3 regions of the Nocardia sp. NBC_01329 genome follow, and region 1 is predicted to be linked to each of the others. Evidence: riboswitches for the same ligand, from Rfam matches in the RefSeq annotation. Region 1 holds a riboswitch; each other region holds the start of a gene.

Region 1 (4,937 bases):
GTTCTCGCGGACAGCGGTCGTACCGGCCATCAGTGGTTGTGCGCGCAAATGGTCGATCTTCGCCTGCACCGAGTTCTCCGGGCCGGCGCCGTAGTCGACGATCACGATCGCCTGTGGATCCCGCTGTGCCGCGGCTTCCCATGAGGTCGTGGTCCACGAGTCGTTGAGATCGTCGAAGATATTGGTGCCACCGGCCTCACGGATGATTTGTGACGGCGCGGCGGTACGGCCCGAGGTGAACGGTTCCGGTGTCGCGCTGTCGAACAGAAAAACGCGGGCCGGTTCCTGTCCGGCAGGTGCGCCGTCCGCGGCTGCGGCGACCTGGTCACGGTATCGGGAGATAAGTTCGTCCGCCTCGTCGCGCACGTCGAATATCTCGCCGAGGTTGGTCAGGTCCGTATACAGGGCGTCGAGCGGTTCCATCACCCCGCGGCGCTTCGTTCCGGGTTGCCGGCAGGCCTCGGTCAACTGATAGGGCACCGCGCCGATCGAGCGCACCCAGTCCGGGGTGAGACCCGTGGACTCCTTGAACCCGTAGTTCCAGCCGGCGAAGACGAAATCGGGGGCCGCGGCCTGGACGACTTCGCGGGTGAAGGCGTCACCGAGTGTCGGTACGCGTTCGAAGTCGCCCTTCCACGGAGAAGTGGCGATATCGCGTTCTTTACCGGGGTGGCTGGCGTAGCCCACCAGCCGGTCGGCCAGGCCGAGGGCCAGCATCATCTCGGTGATCCCGGTGTCGTTGGTGACAACCCGCTCGGGAATACCGTCGATGGTGAGCGGAGCGTCACAGTTGGTCACCGTCACCGACGCGCCGACCGCGCCCTTCGGCGCCTCCTGCACGTCGGCGCCGCACGCTGTCGTGACAATCGCGCACCCGACAGCGACGGCCGTGATCAGCCGGGATGGTCTCATCTATCGTTCCTTCTGATCGAAGATGATCTGCGGGACGCCCAGCCGGGGATGGCTGACGATATGGCCGCCGATCGAGAACCAACGGGTGATCACCTCTGCGGTGATCACCTCATCCGGGGGGCCCGAACAAACGAGCCGGCCCCTGTACAGGACGAAGATCCGGTCGCAATGCTGGGCGGCCAGGTTGAGGTCGTGCAGCGCCGCGACCACAGTGATGCCCAGACCTCGCGCCGCGGACAGCACGCTGTACTGGTGATGGACGTCGAGGTGATTGGTCGGCTCGTCCAGGACCAGAACTCGCGGCTGCTGGGCGAGCGCCCGCGCGATCAGAACCCGTTGGCGCTCACCGCCGGACAGAGTCAGGAATCCGCGCGCCGCGAGATGACCGATATCGGCCGTGGCCATCGCCGCGGAGCAGATCTCCCGATCGTGTCGCTGCGTCCCGCGCAGCAGCGCGGTATGCGGCAGACGCCCGGTGGCGACGACCTCGGCGGCGGTGAAGTCGAACGGGGTGTTCGTATCCTGGGTCAGCGCCGCTACCTGACGGGCGTTCTCCCGCATACTGATCGTCGAGACATCCCTATCGTCGACCAGGATTCGTCCCGCTGTCGGTGACAGTGCCCGGTAGAGGCAGCGCAGCAGGGTGGACTTACCGCTGCCGTTCGGGCCCACAATGCCGATGAACTGCCCCGGCGCGGCGGCCAGGGTCACCGCCTCGACAACCGTCGTGCCGTCGAACTCGACGGTGACATCCTCGTAGTCGACCCGCATCAGCCGTGCTCCACCAGTGCGCCGCGACGGCGCATCAACAGCACGAATACGGGAACGCCCACCGCTGCGGTGATCGCGCCCAGCGGTAATTCCTGCGGTGGGATGAGCGTGCGCGCCAACAGGTCCGCGGTCACCAGGAACACCGCGCCCAGCAGCGGTGTCACGATGGTGAGGCGCCGGTGGTCGGCGCCCACCAGCAGTCTGGCGATATGGGGAACCACCAGTCCGACGAAGCCGATCGCCCCGCATACCGCGACGAAACAGCCTGTCATCGCGGCGGAGACCACGAACAGGGACAGCCGGAACCTGGCAGCGTTCATCCCCAGTGCGGCGCCGACCTCGTCTCCCATCGACAGCGCGTTGAGGTGTCGCGCGTACACGGCGATCACCACCAGTCCGATCACGGTGACCGCGGCGACGAGGGGCACCATCTGCCAGGTGGCCCCCGCCAGGCTTCCGAGCAGCCAGAACATCACTGAACGGGCGGCATCGCCGTGCGGGGCCATGAACACCAGCACCGTCGTCGCGGCGGAGAACCCGTAGCCGATGGCGGTACCGGTGAGCACCAGTCGCAGCGGTACCAGCCCGGCGGCCGAGCGCGCCATCAGATAGACCAGCACAGTCGCGCCCAGCGCCCCGGCGAAGGCCGCCGTCGACAATGCGTAGATCCCCAACGCGCCGAAGGCCCCGAAGAGTACGACTGCGGTGGCGCCCACCGACGCACCGGAGGAGATACCGAGGACATAAGGGTCGGCGAGAGCGTTACGAACCATCGCCTGCACCAGCAACCCGACTCCGCCGAGACCGCCCCCGACCAGAGCCGCCAGCAACACGCGAGGCAGACGCGAATCGACGACGATCCGATAGTCGGCGATATCGCCGGCGACCACCGTCGCGCCGGTGAGTTCGGCCCATAGGAACCAGACCGTGTCACGCCAGGGAATGTGCGCCGCACCCAGCGCCAATGCCAGCACGGAGACCAACGCGAGCGCCGCGATCAAACCGGCGGCGAGCACGGCGACCGCCGGTCGGCGCCTCTCGACAGTTCTCATCGATCCAGCTCTACCCGCACTGTCTCGAAACAGATGTGCGCAGAGGAGAGCGCCTTACGACCCATATCTCGTCAACCGCTCCCTCGGAGTCGACCGAAGACCGCGCCGTCGGCGCGACCACGCGGGCAGGTCTTCGGACTCGTGGACATGACGCTGGAAGGCGTCGCCTACTGGCGGTCGCTTCCCGGGCCGGGCGCCCAGTGCTGATGACCGCGGTCGTTTCCACATACCGCTGCGGGGCAGCTCCGGATTCTCACCGGATTCCCTCTTGCGAGCCGCCCGTCCGGGGACGAGCGGCAACCAGCGCCTGGTCACACTAGCATTCGAGCCCACGAGGGAGGCCGGTGTTCTCGATCACCGGCCTCGGTCGTGCGACTCATCGAGAACACCTCGCTGCTTCGAGGCAGGGCCGGGTAAGCGGTGTCGGACTCTGCGGCGGCACCGGATGCCGGTGAGCTCCGGTAGCTTCCGGGCGCCGACCCGGTCCTGGCGCGTTGTGGCGCTGCGGCCCTGTTGGGTCGGTGTTTCGCAGCAGGGATATTCTGGCGAGCGCAGCTGGTTCGTCTTGCGCTTCAGTGATGGCGCGAGATGTCGAAGCCTTCCACTCGAGGTCGGGTGATTTCGAGCGGATGGTGAGAGGGAATCCGGTGGGAATCCGGAACTGTCCCGCAGCGGTGAGTGGGAGCGACCGCCGTCACATGCACTGGGTTGTGTCCTGGGAAGCGATGGCGTGGTAGTACCAGCTCGGGGAGTGTTTCCGATCCCGAGTCGACCGATCGAGGTCGGTGCCCATGAGTCCGAAGACCTGCCGGTTGTGCCGGACACGACGTGTCCGGCGGTCGTCGCCTCGTGGATCGGGCGGTACGCCGATTTCCCGCATGCGGGTTGCGGCTCAGGTCCGTGCTGATGCTTCGAGGTCACCGGCCATCGCCGGCCTCCGCACGGCCGGTGCGGACAGGACGGTTGCGGTTTCGCGTGGGCGAGCGAGTGCCGATCTCGGAAAGGAACCTGGCTGTGGAGAAGATGTATGCCGGTGGCCGACTTCGTGCCTTGCGTGAGCAGCGGAGCCTGTCGCAATCCGGTCTGGCCAAGGCGCTCGGGTTGTCGCTGAGCTATGTCAATCAGCTGGAGAACGATCAGCGCCCGCTAACGGTGCCGGTGCTGATGCGTCTGACATCGACATTCGACTTGGAGGTGGGGTTCTTCGCGCCGGAGACCGATGCTCGGTTGCTGGCAGATCTGCATGAGGTGTTCACCGAGGACCCCGAATCTGCTTCGGTGAGCGGCAGCGAGCTGGATGATTTGCTTTCGCGAGTGCCGTCGGCGGCGCGGTTGCTGATCAGGCAGCACCGGCGTCTGCGCGCGGCCAACGGGCAGCTCGAGCAGTTCACTGCTGGGCTCGACGGTCCGATGCCGGATCTGCGCACCGCGATGCCGTATGAAGATGTCCGCGACTATTTCTACGACCGGCGCAACCATATCCCCGCACTCGACGCCGCCGCCGAGGATCTCTTCGCCGCGAGCGGGTTGAGTATCGGCGGTCTGGATCTGCAGCTGGCGCGACTACTGCGCGACGAGCACGGGGTGGGGGTGCGAATCCGGTCGGAGGATCCGGTGCGGCCCGGGCCCAAGAGGATCTACGATCCGGGAGCGCGCAGGCTCACGCTCGCGCGGCGCCTCACCGCCGGGCAGCGCGCGTTTCAGTTGGCGACTCAGTTGGCGTTCCTCAGTCAGGCCGAGGTGATCGAGGCTCTGCTCGCCGAGACCGAGGCGCTGCCGGCGGAGTCGCGGCGGCTGCTGCGTATCGGGCTGGCCAATTACTTCGCGGGCGCGCTCGTTCTGCCGTACGGGCTGTTTCTCGGCGCGGCGGAGGCGTTGCGTTACGACATCGACTTGCTCGCCGCGCAATTCGAGGTAGGTTTCGAAACAGTGTGTCATCGTCTGTCGACGCTGCAGCGGCGCGGGCAGCGCGGTGTGCCGTTCTTCTTCGTCCGTACAGATCGTGCGGGCAATATCTCGAAACGGCAGTCCGCCACTGCTTTCCATTTCTCCCGTACGGGTGGCAGTTGTCCGCTGTGGGTGGTGCACGATGCTTTCGCCACTCCGGGCCGGATTCGCACGCAGATCGCGGAGATGCCCGACGGACGTACTTATCTGTGGTCGGCGCGCACCACCGGAGAGAGCAATCCCGGATATCTGTCT
Region 2 (4,937 bases), 820 kb from region 1:
GCGCTGTTCGGCGGGCGCCCGCCGAACAGCATCCGGGCCCAGTGCCGCCAGCCGCGCGCGTACCTGCGCGTTGCCGATCCGCGGATCGTCTCGGCGGCTCGCCGCGGCGGCGCGAGCAGCCGCCAGTTCCGCTGCGACGGCCTCGGTCCCGGAATTCAGACCACTGGCCAGCACCCGCACCTCGGCGGTCTTCTCGGCACCGAAGGCGAGCCAGGAACGCAGCGCGTCGTCGAGCCGGGCCTCCACCGCCAGCGAGTAGGGGACGTGCAGCAGTGAGCACGAGGTGGAGACCGCCAGAGACCGCACACTGCCCAGCAGTGCGGCCAGTGTCGACAGCGCGGCGTCCAGATCGGTGCGCCACACGTTGCGGCCGTCGACCACACCCGCGACGAGCAGTTTGTGTGCCAGTGCGGGAATCGCCGCGACCGCGGCGATATCGGCACCCGCGACCAGATCGACCGCGATACCTTCGATATCGGTCCCGGCCAGAGCATCCAGCGCCGGCCCCGGATGGCCGAAGTAGGTGGCGACCAGGATGGCCGGGCGGTTCTCCGATTCCGTCAGTTCCGTGTAGACGTGACGCAGTGTCGCTATCTCGGCCTCGGTGAGATCGGTGACCAGAGCGGGCTCGTCGAGCTGCACCCACTTCGCCCCCGCTTCGGCCAGCAGCCGCAGCAGCTCCCGGTACAGCGGGATCAGTTCCCCGACGCGGTCCAGGGCCGCCCCGCCGGTGGCCTTGGCGAGTTTCAGGAAGGTGACCGGCCCGATGACCACGGGCCGTGCCGCGACGCCCGATTCGATCGCCTCCGCCACCTGCTCCAGCAGATCGCCGGGATGCAGAGTGAAGGTCGTCTCCGGACCGAGTTCGGGGACCAGATAGTGGTAGTTCGTATCGAACCACTTGGTCATCTCCAGCGGTTCCACCGATTCGTTGCCGCGGGCGGCCGCGAAATAGCGGTCCAGCGGATTCTCGATATCGGCCACCCGGGTCGGCAGGGCGCCCAGTAGGGCGGCCGTATCGAGCATCTGGTCGTAGTAGGAGAAGGTGCCGACGGGGATCGAATCCAGGCCGGCGGCAGCCAGCTCGGCGTACTGATCGCGGCGCAATGCGCGCCCGGTCTCGTGCAGCTGCGCCGCGTCGATGCGCCCGTTCCAGTAGGACTCGATCGCGCGTTTGAGCTCCCGGCGCGGGCCCACCCGGGGAAGTCCGAGAACCGTTGCGGTGAACGGGCTCTGCGAAATAACAGTCACGGTGTTCTCCAGTGCTGAAGTTCGACGGCCATCGCCGTTCACGGACGCACGGCACCGATGAGACCCCGGACGACCCGGCCGCAAGGGCAGGTCGAAATGTCAGCACTGGTGGCGGCGCCTGATCCACGAGGCGGTGGCCACCGGATACGGCGTACCCGGTACAACCGGCAGGTCTTCGGACTCGCGGGCACCGGCCGTTACGGCCGACCTACTGGCCGTCGCTTCCCAGGCTGTACGGCCCAGTGCTGATGACGGCGGTCGTTCCTGCTCACCGCTGCGGGACAGTTCCGGATTCCCACCGGATTCCCTCTCACCCGCGTATTGCGGGCTTCGGCGCCGGGGGCGGACGTTCGGGGCTCCTCGTCGTCCGGCCGGCGGACCAGCTGCGTGGACCACAATAACGTGGACGCGCCGAGCTGCCCAGGGCGGTCCGGACGGTGCCCGGTCGCATTCGGCTTCGCATACCTTCGCAAGATCGGCCGAGCGCCCTGGACTGGCGGGATATCGCGGCGGCGGAGGATACGTACAGGCCTGGGTCGTTGTCGGTGAGATATGACGGTGCTATGAACAAGACTTCGCAGCGTTGCCATACGCGCTTGTGAAGATCCTGCCAAGTGGACTTCGCTGTCGATCCTGGATGCGGCGCCGGGTACGTTGGTTCAATGTTCTCGAAAGTCTTGGTTGCCAACCGCGGCGAAATCGCCATCCGAGCCTTCCGCGCGGCATACGAGCTCGGTGTCGGGACGGTTGCCGTCTTCCCGCACGAAGACCGCAATTCGGTCCACCGCCTGAAGGCCGACGAGGCATACGAGATCGGGGAGGAAGGCCATCCGGTCCGCGCCTACCTCTCGGTCGAGGCGATCATCGAGGCCGCCGAGACAGCGGGTGCCGACGCGATCTACCCGGGGTACGGGTTCCTGTCGGAGAATCCGGATCTGGCCGCGGCATGCGCGCGGGAGGGGATCACCTTCATCGGCCCCTCCGCCGAAGTCCTCGAACTGGCCGGTAACAAGGCGCGCGCGATCGCCGCGGCGAAGGCGGCCGGGCTGCCGGTGCTGAATTCGAGCGCGCCCTCGGCCGATCTGGCGGAGCTGCTCGCGGCGTCGGAGTCCATGGAGTTCCCGATATTCGTGAAGGCCGTCGCCGGTGGCGGCGGGCGCGGAATGCGCCGGGTCGCCGAGCGGTCCGGACTGCGGGAGGCGATCGAGGCGGCTTCGCGCGAGGCGGAGTCGGCATTCGGCGATCCGACGGTGTTCCTGGAGCAGGCTGTGGTCAATCCGCGCCATATCGAGGTGCAGATCCTGGCCGATACCCAGGGCAATGTCATGCATCTGTTCGAGCGCGACTGTTCGCTGCAACGGCGGCATCAGAAGGTGATCGAGCTGGCCCCGGCGCCGAACCTGGACCCGGAACTGCGGGACCGGATCTGCGCGGACGCGGTGGCCTTCGCCCGGCAGATCGGGTACAGCTGCGCGGGCACCGTGGAATTCCTGCTCGACGAGCGCGGCAACCACGTGTTCATCGAGATGAACCCGCGGATCCAGGTGGAACATACGGTGACCGAGGAGATCACCGATGTGGACCTGGTGCAGTCCCAGTTGCGGATCGCGGCCGGCGAGAGTCTGGCGGATCTGGGGTTGAGCCAGGACAAGGTCACCATCCGGGGCGCGGCCCTGCAGTGCCGGATCACCACCGAGGATCCGGCGAACGGTTTCCGTCCCGATACCGGCCGCATCACCGCGTACCGCACCCCCGGCGGCGCCGGGATCCGGCTCGACGGTGGCGCCAATCTCGGCGCCGAGATCGGGGCCTACTTCGATTCCATGCTGGTCAAACTCACCTGCCGGGGCCGGGAATTCCCGGCCGCGGTGGCCCGTGCGCGGCGTGCGCTGATGGAGTTCCGTATCCGCGGCGTCACCACCAATATCCCGTTCCTGCTCGCTGTCCTCGACGACGAGGATTTCACCGCGGGCCGGATCACCACGTCGTTCATCGACGAACGGCCGGAACTGCTGGCTACGCGTGAGCCGGCCGACCGCGGCACCAAGATCCTGAACTACCTCGCCGATGTGACCGTGAACAAACCGCACGGTGCTCGGCCGACCGCGGTGTATCCGCACGACAAACTGCCCGCGATCGATCTGTCGGTGCCGCCGCCGGACGGTTCGCGGCAGAGGTTGCTGACGCTGGGCCCCGAAGGTTTCGCCCGGGCACTGCGGGAGCAGAAGGCGGTCGGGGTCACCGACACCACGTTCCGGGACGCCCATCAGTCGCTGCTGGCGACCCGGGTGCGGACCAACGGATTGCTGGATGTGGCCGGGCATGTGGCGCGACTGACCCCGGAGCTGTTGTCGATCGAGGCATGGGGTGGGGCGACCTACGATGTGGCGTTGCGATTCTTGTACGAAGACCCGTGGGAGCGGCTGGCGGCGCTGCGCGAGGCGATCCCGAACATCTGCCTGCAGATGCTCCTGCGCGGCCGCAACACCGTCGGATACACGCCTTACCCGGAGCGGGTGACCCGGGCTTTCGTGGCCGAGGCCACCGAGACCGGGATCGATATCTTCCGGATCTTCGACGCCCTGAACAATGTCGACCAGATGCGCCCGGCGATCGACGCGGTCCGCGAAACCGGTACCGCGATCGCCGAAGTGGCGCTGTCCTATACCGGTGATCTCGCCGATCCGGACGAGAAGCTCTACACGCTGGATTACTACCTGAAGCTGGCCGAGCAGATCGTGGACGCGGGCGCGCATGTGCTGGCGATCAAGGATATGGCCGGATTGCTGCGCGCTCCGGCGGCGGTGAAACTGGTGTCCGCGCTGCGTAGCAATTTCGATCTGCCGGTCCATGTGCACACTCACGACACCCCCGGTGGGCAGCTGGCCACCTATCTCGCCGCCTGGCAGGCCGGTGCGGATGCCGTCGACGGTGCGTCTGCGGCGATGGCGGGCACCACCAGCCAGCCGGCGCTGTCGGCGATCGTGGCCGCCGCCGCGCACAGTGAATACGACACCGGGCTGAACCTGCGCAATGTCTGTGATCTGGAGCCGTACTGGGAGGCGTTGCGCAAGGTGTACGCGCCGTTCGAGTCCGGGCTGCCCGCGCCGACCGGCCGTGTCTACACCCATGAGATCCCGGGCGGGCAGCTGTCGAATCTGCGCCAGCAGGCCATGGCGTTGGGGTTGGGCGACCGGTTCGAGGAGGTCGAGGCGAAATACGCGGCCGCGGACCGTTTGCTGGGCCGGCTGATCAAGGTGACCCCGTCCTCCAAGGTCGTCGGTGATCTGGCGTTGTCGCTGGTGGGTTCCGGTATCGAAATCGAGGATTTCGCCGCCGAGCCGGGCCGGTTCGATATCCCCGATTCGGTGATCGGTTTCCTGCGCGGCGAACTCGGCACCCCGGCCGGCGGCTGGCCCGAACCGTTCCGTGAGAAGGCGCTCGCCGGGCGTAGCGCCGCAAAACCCGTGGTGGAGCTGTCCGCCGCGGACGAAGCGGGTCTGGCGGGCACCTCCGACGAACGGCGCGCGACCCTGAACCGGCTGCTGTTCCCCGGCCCGACCGCGGAATTCCTGGCACACCGGGAGAAGTACGGCGATACCACCGGCCTGTCGGCCAACCAGTTCTTCTACGGGCTGCGCCATGGCGAGGAACACCGCGTCCAGCTGGAGAAGGGCGTCATCTTG
Region 3 (4,937 bases), 1.6 Mb from region 1:
CATGCTCGGACTCCGTCCACCCGCCCAGCTGCCGGAAACGGTGCAGATCCTCGGCTCCTTCCGCAGCATCCGCACCCCACAGGTCTCCCTGGACCTGCAGGTCGGTCCTTCACCCTGGAAGGACGACGAGGTCACCATCAGCCTCGACGCCGTTGCGGAATTGTTCGCGCCCGGCACTGTGGACGCGATATTCGACGACCTCACCTCTATCCTCGAACGGCTGGCCACCGACCCGGGTTTCTGGGACACCGGAATCGCACTGCCCACCCGCGAGCTTCCCGAATCGATACACGACCACCAGCCCCCTCCGGTCGCCGAGCCTCTCGCCACGCCGACCGAACGTATCGTTGCGGAAGTATGGAGCGAGTTACTCAGTGACACAACAGGTATGGGAAGTATCTGCTACGACCGCTCCACCGACTTCTTCCATGCGGGCGGCACCTCCGTCGCGGCGATAGCAATGCTCCGCAAAGTCCGTGATGTGACCGGCGCATCGGTACAGGCTCGGCAATTCCTGTCCGCCCCGACGATCGGCGCCCTCGCTGCCGCCATCGACATCGCCCCTGTTCGCGACCAGAATTAGGAGTGGCCCGTGGCAACTACCGATGCCCGGACCGAGCAATCGGCCCACCTGCCTGCACGCAAACACCGCCCCAACGTCATCCTGGCCATTGTCCTGCTGTGCCAATTGATGATCGGGCTGGATGTCACTATCGTCAATATCGCGCTGCCCGACGTCCGCGCCGACCTGAACTGCTCCACTACCGATCTTGCCTGGGTATTCAACGCCTATACGCTCGCCTTCGGCGGCCTGTTACTGCTGGGTGGCCGGGCCGGCGACATCCTCGGCCGCCGTGTCTGCTTCGTGGGCGGAGTGCTCATATTCACCGTGGCTTCGCTCGCCGGCGGCCTGGCCACCGGCCCCGCCTGGCTCATTGCGGCACGAGTCGTGCAGGGTTTGGGCGGGGCCTTCGCCGCGCCGAGTGTGCTCGCCCTGATCGCGACGAACTTCGCGGAGGGCCCACGCCGCAACCGTGCGCTCGGTCTATTCTCCGCGATGTTCAGCGTCAGCCTCGCCACCGGACTGATCCTCGGCGGCATCCTCACCCACTACGCGAACTGGCGATGGGTGTTCTTCATCAACGTACCCATCGGATTGGCCATAGCCGTACTCGCACTGCTGTTCATCGATGAGACCGAACGCCGTCCCGGCCGCTTCGACATGCCCGGCGCTCTCCTGGGCACCACAGGCATCGGCGCTGTGGTCTACGGATTCATCCGCGCCTCCGCCCACGGCTGGTCCGACTCGCAAACGATCGGATTCTGCGCCACCGGTGCGGTGTTGGTCGCTGTGTTCGTAGTCAACGAGTCGCGCGCGGCACAACCGATCCTGCCGCTGCGGTTGTTCACCGACCGCAACCGGGCCGGCGCCTATATCAACATGCTACTGGTGCCGACCACCCTGTTCGACATCATCTATTTCATGACGCAGTTCCTGCGGGACATCCGCGGCTACAGTCCGGTGCGCACCGGACTCGCATTCCTGCCACTGACAGTCGCAGTCTTCGCGACCGTGTATGCCGTGCCACGATTGGTGCAGCGTTTCGGCACCAAGGTGGTAATGGTCGCGGGCGCCGCCCTGGCGACCGCAGCGATGCTCTGGCTCACCCAACTCCACACCGACAGCGGCTACCTGACAGCGGTGCTCGGCCCCCTACTGTTGGCCGGTATCGGAGTGGGCCTCACCACCGTCCCGCTGACGATCACCATCCTGTCCGGGGTCGCACCACAGGACACGGGCGCCGCATCCGGAGCACTACAGACCATGCAGTGGATCGGCGGCGGCGCACTCGGGTTCGCCGTACTGGTGACAGCATTCGGCACAGCGATTCGTGACATGGGCGGTGCCGAGGGCAACGACCTGCCACCCGACGTCCAGGCACACGGGATCGCCACCGCATTCGCCGCAGGAACCGGCTTCACCGCACTCGCCTTCCTGATCGCACTCGTTGTCATCCGCACGATCAAACCCCCCACCTCCCGCTGATGAAACCGGCCGCTTCATCATGTGCGCCACGCCACCGGAAGGCACGTCGACCGCGTCGAGCAGCTACGTAGGTACAGCCTGCCAGAAGCCGGCTTTATGGCCGGCGTGCCGGGTCAGGCGACGACGGCGCGCTGTGGCACGTCGACATATTGAACCGGCAACTACGTCGAGGTCTCACGCGGCCGACGGCTACCCGGCCGGGCTTCGTCGAGTTGCTGAACACACGGACCGACGAGGCCGGGAAAACCCCGAAGCACTATGTCCCGGCGCCTGTTTCGGGCGCCGGGACATGCCGCTACCGCGAATGTCACGGTGAGACGGTGGCCGGCTCCGACGTAGAAGTGGCGATAGGGCGGCGACCGAAGTACAACAGGCCGGCGGCGAGTGCGCCCACGAACAGCGCGACCGTCCCGGCGAGCAACCAGCCGACGCCGAAGTTGGCGATGATCGGAATAACGCCCGCAGTCACCAGTCCACCACCGAAGAACGGCTCCATGATCAGCTGCTTATAGCCGAAAGCCTGATACGCAGGGGTTTTCAGATCCGGGTCGACCACCCGCAGCAGAATCAGACCCGTGGAAGTCACACCCATCGCCTGACCGACATCGGCGACACCACGTTCGAACCAGAAATCGGGCAGCATCCGCCGCGCCAGGAATACGAACGCACCCACCGTCCAGACCAGACCGGTGACCGCCAGCAGGATGAACGGCCCCAGCGGCTGCTAGGGTGACGGCGCGCTGGTTACCGCCCGTCCGTGACGGGCGGTTCGTAAGAGGGAATCCGGTGGGAATCCGGAGCTGCCCCGCAGCGGTATGTGGAAACGACCGCGGTCATGAGCACTGGGCGCACAACCCGGGAAGCGACCGTCAGTAGGTGACGCCGTCCGGCATCGTGTCCACGAGCCCGAAGACCTGCCCGCGTGACCGAGCCGACGGCGCGGTCCCCTGTCGACTCCGAGGGAGCGGTTGACCAGATATGAGCTGCGCGGCGCGTGCATGCGTTCGCGCACCCCAGAGCGGGACGGCAAGGTAGCGCCGGTCCGATGAGAACTGTCAAGAGGCGGCGGCTGTCGGTCGCCGTGCTGGTACCTGTCCTGATCGCGGCGCTTGCGGTGGTCTCCGTCCTCGCGCTGGCACTGGGCGCGGCACATATCCCCTGGCGTGACACCGTGTGGTTCCTGTGGGCCGAACTCACCGGCGGCACCGTGACGGCCGGCGATGTGGCGAACTATCGGATCGTCGTCGACTCCCGGCTGCCCCGGGTGTTGTTGGCGGCGCTCGTCGGGGCCGGTCTCGGCGGGGTCGGGCTGCTGGTACAGGCCATGGTGCGAAACGCGCTCGCCGACCCCTACGTTCTCGGAATCTCCTCAGGAGCATCGGTGGGCGCCACCGCGGTCGTACTCTTCGGAGCCTTCGGCGCGCTCGGCATCTACGCACTCTCCACCGCGGCCTTCGCCGGGGCACTCGGCGCCACGCTGCTCGTGTACCTGATGGCGCGGTCGGCCGCCGGGCTGGTACCGCTGCGGCTGGTCCTCACCGGCACCGCCATCGGCTACGGCTTCTCCGCAGCGACGACGGTGCTGGTATTCCTCGCCCCGCACGGAGATGCCGCCCGCTCGGTGATGTTCTGGCTGCTCGGGAGCTTGGCCGGAGCGACCTGGCAGATGGTTCCCCTGGTCGCCGCCGTGGCCGCGACCGGACTGACGGTCATCGCCGTGTATGCACGACACCTCAACGCACTGTCGATGGGCGACGAGGTCGGCGCCGCACTCGGGATGAACGCCTCCCGCTTCCGGCTGTTCCTGTTCGTCGCCTCCGCCGCGATGACCGGATGCTTCGTCGCGATATGCGGGGCAATCGGCTTCGTCGGACTCGTGGTTCCCCATATCGCCAGGCTGCTGGTGGGCGCCGACCATCGGCGACTCACCATCGTGACACCGCTGCTGGGCGCGGTATTCCTGGTGACCGCGGACCTGTTGGCACGGACACTCATCCCACCGCAGGAATTACCCCTTGGCGCCATCACCGCGGCGGTGGGAGTCCCCGTATTCGTGCTGTTGATGCGACGCCGCGGCGCACTGGTGGAGCACGGCTGATGCGCGTCGACTACGAAAGCGTCACGGTCGAGTTCGACGGCACGAGGGTCCTCGAGTCGGTGACCCTGGCTGCCGAACCGGGACAGTTCATCGGCGTCGTGGGCCCGAACGGCAGCGGTAAGTCCACCCTGTTGCGCTGCCTCTACCGGGCGCTGTCACCGGCGACGGGACGAGTCCTGGTCGACGGGACGAATATCTCGGCGATCAGCATGCGGGAGAACGCCCGTCAGGTAGCGGCGCTGACCCAGGATACGAACACCCCGTTCGATTTCACCGCCGCCGAGGTCGTGGCCACCGGACGCCTGCCACATACCGCACTGCTGCGCGGCACACAGCGACGCGACCGGGAGATCTGCTCCGCGGCGATGGAATCAGCCGATATCGGTCAGCTCGCGACGCGCGGCTTCCTATCGCTCTCCGGCGGTGAACGCCAACGAGTCCTGATCGCGCGTGCGCTCGCCCAGCAGCCCCGAGTGCTCGTCCTGGACGAGCCGACCAATCACCTCGACGTTCATCACCAATTCAGCGTGCTGTCCGCGGCGCGAGGTCTGGGCATCACCGTGGTCGCGGCGCTACACGACCTGAACCTGGCCGCCCAGCACTGTGATCGGATCTTCGTCCTGCACAAGGGCCGGCTCGTATGTTCGGGCCACCCGAGTGAGGTGATCACCGCGGAGGTGATCACTCGTTGGTTCTCGATCGGCGGCCATATCGTGATGCACCCCAGGCTGGGCGTCCCGCAGATCATCTTCGATGAGAAGGAACAATAGATGAGATCATCCCGGCTGATCA

The links. A riboswitch is a leader RNA that binds a small molecule or an ion and turns the genes downstream of it on or off. The one in region 1 is predicted to bind cobalamin.
Region 2: another riboswitch for cobalamin. It lies ahead of metE (5-methyltetrahydropteroyltriglutamate--homocysteine S-methyltransferase); the one in region 1 lies ahead of OG405_RS08445 (FecCD family ABC transporter permease).
Region 3: another riboswitch for cobalamin. It lies ahead of OG405_RS15305 (FecCD family ABC transporter permease); the one in region 1 lies ahead of OG405_RS08445 (FecCD family ABC transporter permease).

Annotation. Positions count from the first base shown of each region.
Region 1 is NZ_CP108381.1:1,801,596-1,806,532, forward strand. Features, by position in the region: gene OG405_RS08435 (ABC transporter substrate-binding protein) at 1-912, opposite strand, end outside; gene OG405_RS08440 (ABC transporter ATP-binding protein) at 913-1,683, opposite strand; gene OG405_RS08445 (FecCD family ABC transporter permease) at 1,683-2,735, opposite strand; cobalamin riboswitch at 2,843-3,057, opposite strand; cobalamin riboswitch at 3,327-3,562, shown strand; gene OG405_RS08450 (short-chain fatty acyl-CoA regulator family protein) at 3,750-4,937, shown strand, end outside.
Region 2 is NZ_CP108381.1:977,784-982,720, forward strand. Features, by position in the region: gene metE (5-methyltetrahydropteroyltriglutamate--homocysteine S-methyltransferase) at 1-1,251, opposite strand, end outside; cobalamin riboswitch at 1,401-1,604, opposite strand; gene OG405_RS04590 (pyruvate carboxylase) at 1,914-4,937, shown strand, end outside.
Region 3 is NZ_CP108381.1:3,407,021-3,411,957, forward strand. Features, by position in the region: gene OG405_RS15290 (long-chain-fatty-acid--CoA ligase) at 1-583, shown strand, start outside; gene OG405_RS15295 (MFS transporter) at 593-2,047, shown strand; gene OG405_RS15300 (hypothetical protein) at 2,355-2,720, opposite strand; cobalamin riboswitch at 2,772-2,983, shown strand; gene OG405_RS15305 (FecCD family ABC transporter permease) at 3,093-4,145, shown strand; gene OG405_RS15310 (ABC transporter ATP-binding protein) at 4,145-4,915, shown strand; gene OG405_RS15315 (ABC transporter substrate-binding protein) at 4,916-4,937, shown strand, end outside.